DNA from 2 places in the Turicibacter sp. St.80E1 genome. Region 1 is predicted to be linked to the other one. Evidence: predicted binding sites of a transcription regulator. Region 1 holds the regulator's gene; the other holds the start of a gene.
The links. The regulator HrcA, encoded in region 1, represses chaperone genes, less so after heat shock. The targets are predictions, from matches to a motif close to TTTTAGCACTNNNNNNNNNNNAGTGCTAAAA.

Region 1 (2,211 bases):
CAACAGATGGTGTTGTACGAGAACCTTCTGGATTCGCAATAACCTTAGCTTCTCCACCTTCCATTACAGAGACACATGAATTTGTTGTTCCTAAATCGATACCAATAATTTTACCCATAGAGATTCATCCTCCTAATCTATTTTTATTCGCTTACTTTCACCATCGACGGGCGAATCACGCGATCTTTTAACTTATATCCTTTTTGTAACTCTTGTAAAACAATACCTGAAGCTACACCTTCAACAGACTCCTGCATCACCGCTTGGTGAACAGTTGGATCGAAAGCCACACCTTCTGCTTCGATGACTTCAACGCCTTCTTGTTTTAACGCCTCTACAAGTTGAGCGTGAATCATCTTAAAGCCTGTTAAAAATGTTTTTGTACTTTCATCTTCAACGGTTGTCGCTAAAGCGCGCTCAAAGTTATCAATCGCTGGAATAATGCTTGTTACGATTGATTGGGAACGATACTTCATTTCACGTGTACGTTCTTCATTCATTCGACGTTTAAAGTTTTCAAGCTCAGCAGCATTTCTTAATAATTGATCTTTTAAATCTTCAATTTGTTGCTTTAAACTTTCTGTTTCCGAAACTTCTTCAACAACTTCTGTTGTCTCTTCATTTTCTTGACAACACGTTGATTCATTTTCTTCGATAGTTGTTTCGTCTAATTCCTCAACTGATTGGGCTTCCTTATTCAATCGTCCCACCTCCTATTTATATAAATCAGACATAATGCGAGCGACCTGTTCTAACAGAGGAATAATCTTGCGATATTCCATTCGAGTGGGTCCCAAAACGGCAATCTTACCAAATTCATAATCATTAATTTGATAAGGAACTGTAATGAGTGTACAATCCTCCATCGCCTTAATCTCATTTTCCTGTCCAATTTTGACCGTTAATTGGTGGCTATCTTCATCGGCCTCTATCACTTTAACAATTTCGTCGGCTTCTATCATATTAAATAAATGATAAGCTTTATCTAAATCGTTAAATTCGGGTTGCTTCAGTATATTTGATTTTCCACTTAAAATATAGTTATGTTGATTTAATGACTGAGTCAAAAGTTGTAACATGGCATACATAATCTCTTCCTTATAAGAAATGAAATCATGCAGTTGATTTTCAAAACTCTCAGTCAATTTTTCTTGAACCCGACCGATGTATTCACCGACTAATAATTCATCGAGCGCCTTAATAATAGTCTCCATTCGTGCAATGTCCATATCTTCAGGTAATGTAACTGTTCGGCTTTCAACATGCCCTTGATCCGTAATTAAAACAAATACCGCTTGGCGTGCAGAAATTGGAACAAACTGAATTTTTTTCACCCGACTGTAATCCCTAGAGGGACCAAGTAAAATAGACGTATAATTTGTTAAGCTTGATAGGAGACGCACCGCTTCTTTAATTGTGGTTTCGCGCTCAAATTGTTTTTGTTCTAACAATTGTTTAAATATTCCTACCTCTGGTGTCGTTTCTATTGGTTCTTGATTGATGATAAAATCTACATAATAACGATAACCCTTTTGACTAGGAACACGTCCACTTGATGTATGAGTTTTTTCAATAAATCCTAAATCCTCTAAATCAGCCATATCATTACGGATAGTAGCCGCGGAGAAATTCAAATCCTCCTTTTTAGAAAGGACCCTAGAACCAACAGGTTGTGCAGTCTGTATGAACTCTTCTACAATTGCCTTTAAAACTAATATCTGCCGTTCTGTTAGCAATGTAAACACCTCTTTTAGCACTCCTCATCATCAAGTGCTAATACAATTATATATCTTCCTATTAGCACTGTCAACAATTAAGTGCTAATTTTTTTATTTTCTATTTCATTTTATTCTTTTACCCTATCCCCTCCGTTTAAACATAAAAAAAGAGGCTACTTCTTCAGTATATCCTCTTTTTTCTTTTTTATTATTTATTTGTTTCAATTAATGATAATAATGAAGCTTTTGGTTGGAAACCTACCGTTTGTTGAATAGCTTGACCATCTTTAAACAAAATTAATGTTGGAATTGACATGACTTGATATTCTGCTGCCACTTCTTTACAATGATCAACGTTAACTTTTACAACCTTCGCTGTTTTTTCAACTTCCTGTGCTAATTCGTCTAAAACAGGAGCGATCATTTTACAAGGCCCACACCAATCGGCATAAAAATCAACTAATACTAATCCATCTGCAATTTCATTTGCAAA
Region 2 (2,211 bases), 1.1 Mb from region 1:
TGACTCTTCAAGTGTAATAACACCATCATTTCCAACTCGCTCCATTGCCTCAGCAATCAGTTTACCGATTTCCTCATCTGCTGCTGAAATAGCTGCTACGTTAGCAATTGATTCTTTGCCTTCAATTGGTTTTGAATTAGCCTTTAATGCTTCTACCGCTACTTTCACGGCACGCTCAATTCCACGGCGAATCGTTATTGGATTGGCTCCAGCCACAATATTTTTATTTCCTTCCCTAATCATCGCCTGTGCTAAAACTGTCGCTGTTGTCGTTCCATCACCCGCAACATCATTTGTTCGACTTGCAACTTGAGCAACTAATCTAGCTCCCATATTTTCAAATTTATCCTCTAACTCAATTTCCTTAGCTATTGAGACACCATCATTAATAATTTGGGGCGTTCCAAACTTTTGTTCTAAAATAACATTTCGTCCCTTTGGTCCTAAAGTTACCTTCACCGTATCAGCTAACTTATCCACACCACGAATCATTGCACGGCGGGCATCTTCTGCAAATAAAATCTCTTTTGCCATACTATAAAATCCTCCCTTATATTAATATCTATTTATAACTTACTCAACAACCGCTAAAACATCATCCGATGATAAAATAACTAAATCTTTTCCTTGATGGGAAACTTTTGTTCCCGCAAATCCATTATAAATGACACGTTGTCCTACACTAACAGAAGGCGTCTTAAGCGTTCCATTCTCTAAACACTTTCCTTCCCCAACGGCCACGATAACACCCTCTGAGTGACTTGGCTTTGAAGTCTCTTTTGAAAGAATGATCCCACTTGCCGTTTTCTTCTCAAGCTCAACAATTTCGATAACAACATTATCGTTTAATGGTCTTAACATGTCTTTCCCTCCTCGTTTTTATCACTCTATTATAATGAGTGCTATTAAATAAATTATACAGAGATGAATAAATAATGGCAATAATTTTAAGAAAAAATCCTTTTTATTATTATCTACCTACTGATTAATATGCTTCTTAGATCTATTTATTCCAAATACATGGGAGAGCCTTTTATTTATGATAAAAAAAGACCAAGTGTGGCACTTGGTCCCTATTTTTTAAAAGGTTTAAAATCCGCCTTTATTTTTATGATAAATGATTCTCATTCCTTTAAATGCAAGATCTGGATCATAAACATCAATCATATCAGTTTCGTTATATATAATGCGCCCCAATCCCCCTGTGGCCACTACTTTGATATCCTTTCCAACTGCCTCTTTTACCTTCTTAATAATATATTCTGTTTGGCCAATGTAACCGTAAACCAAACCACCTTGCATACTAGTAATCGTATTACGGCACATAATCGTTTCTGGCTTCTTAATTTCAATCTCTGGTAATTTAGCTGCCTGCGTCCATAGCGCCTGTGCCGAAATTTCAATCCCTGGAGAAGTTACTCCAAATTCAAACTCCCCGTTCTCATTTACATAATCATAAGTTGTGGCAGTTCCAAAGTCAATAACAAGCGCAGGGCCTCCATAAATATAATAAGCAGCCGCAATATCTACAATACGATCCGCCCCAACTTCACGAGGATTTTCCGTTCTAACACTAATTCCAGTCTTAATTCCAGGCCCTACAATCATTGGTTCAATATTAAAATATTTACGAATAGCATTAGTTAATGAATGCATAATTTTAGGAACTACACTCGAAATTAAAACAGCCTCTACCGCTTGGGGATTAATATCCTTTGTTTGAAGAAAAGAAAATAACGTAATTCCAAACTCATCAGATGTTCTTTGTAATTTAGTTGTTAAACGAAATGTAGCAATTAAATCGTCTTTATCATATACCCCTAACGTAATGTTAGTATTTCCGACATCAATAACGATTAACATATTGTTCCCCTTTTCTTTATTAAAATCTTCAATAACTGTTCCATAATTTCATATCCGAGGGCTTCCTTAGACATCTTATTCAATTTCACGATTCCATCTCTTTGAATAAGCGTCACCACATTTGTATCCCCCTTAAAACCTGCAAATTCTTCATTTAATTGGTTGGCAACGATTAAATCCGCATTTTTACCTAACAATTTTTTAGTGGCGTTTTCTTCTAAATTTTCAGTTTCCATTGCAAATCCACATATCACTTGGCTATCTTTTTTTTCTTTCCCCATAGCTAATAAAATATCTTTGTTCATGACTAAATCAAGTGTCGTCTGTTGACTTTGTTTCTTTAACTTA

Region 2: a site for HrcA is predicted at 878-908, ahead of AC6I0I_RS10005 (co-chaperone GroES). Genes of this name have one in related genera too.

The regions. Positions count from the first base shown of each region.
Region 1 covers NZ_AP039386.1:1,030,037-1,032,247, reverse strand. The annotation lists gene dnaK (molecular chaperone DnaK) at 1-118, opposite strand, end outside; gene grpE (nucleotide exchange factor GrpE) at 144-710, opposite strand; gene hrcA (heat-inducible transcriptional repressor HrcA) at 714-1,745, opposite strand; gene trxA (thioredoxin) at 1,927-2,211, opposite strand, start outside.
Region 2 covers NZ_AP039386.1:2,097,402-2,099,612, forward strand. The annotation lists gene groL (chaperonin GroEL) at 1-534, opposite strand, end outside; gene AC6I0I_RS10005 (co-chaperone GroES) at 574-861, opposite strand; gene AC6I0I_RS10010 (type III pantothenate kinase) at 1,090-1,863, opposite strand; gene coaBC (bifunctional phosphopantothenoylcysteine decarboxylase/phosphopantothenate--cysteine ligase CoaBC) at 1,857-2,211, opposite strand, start outside.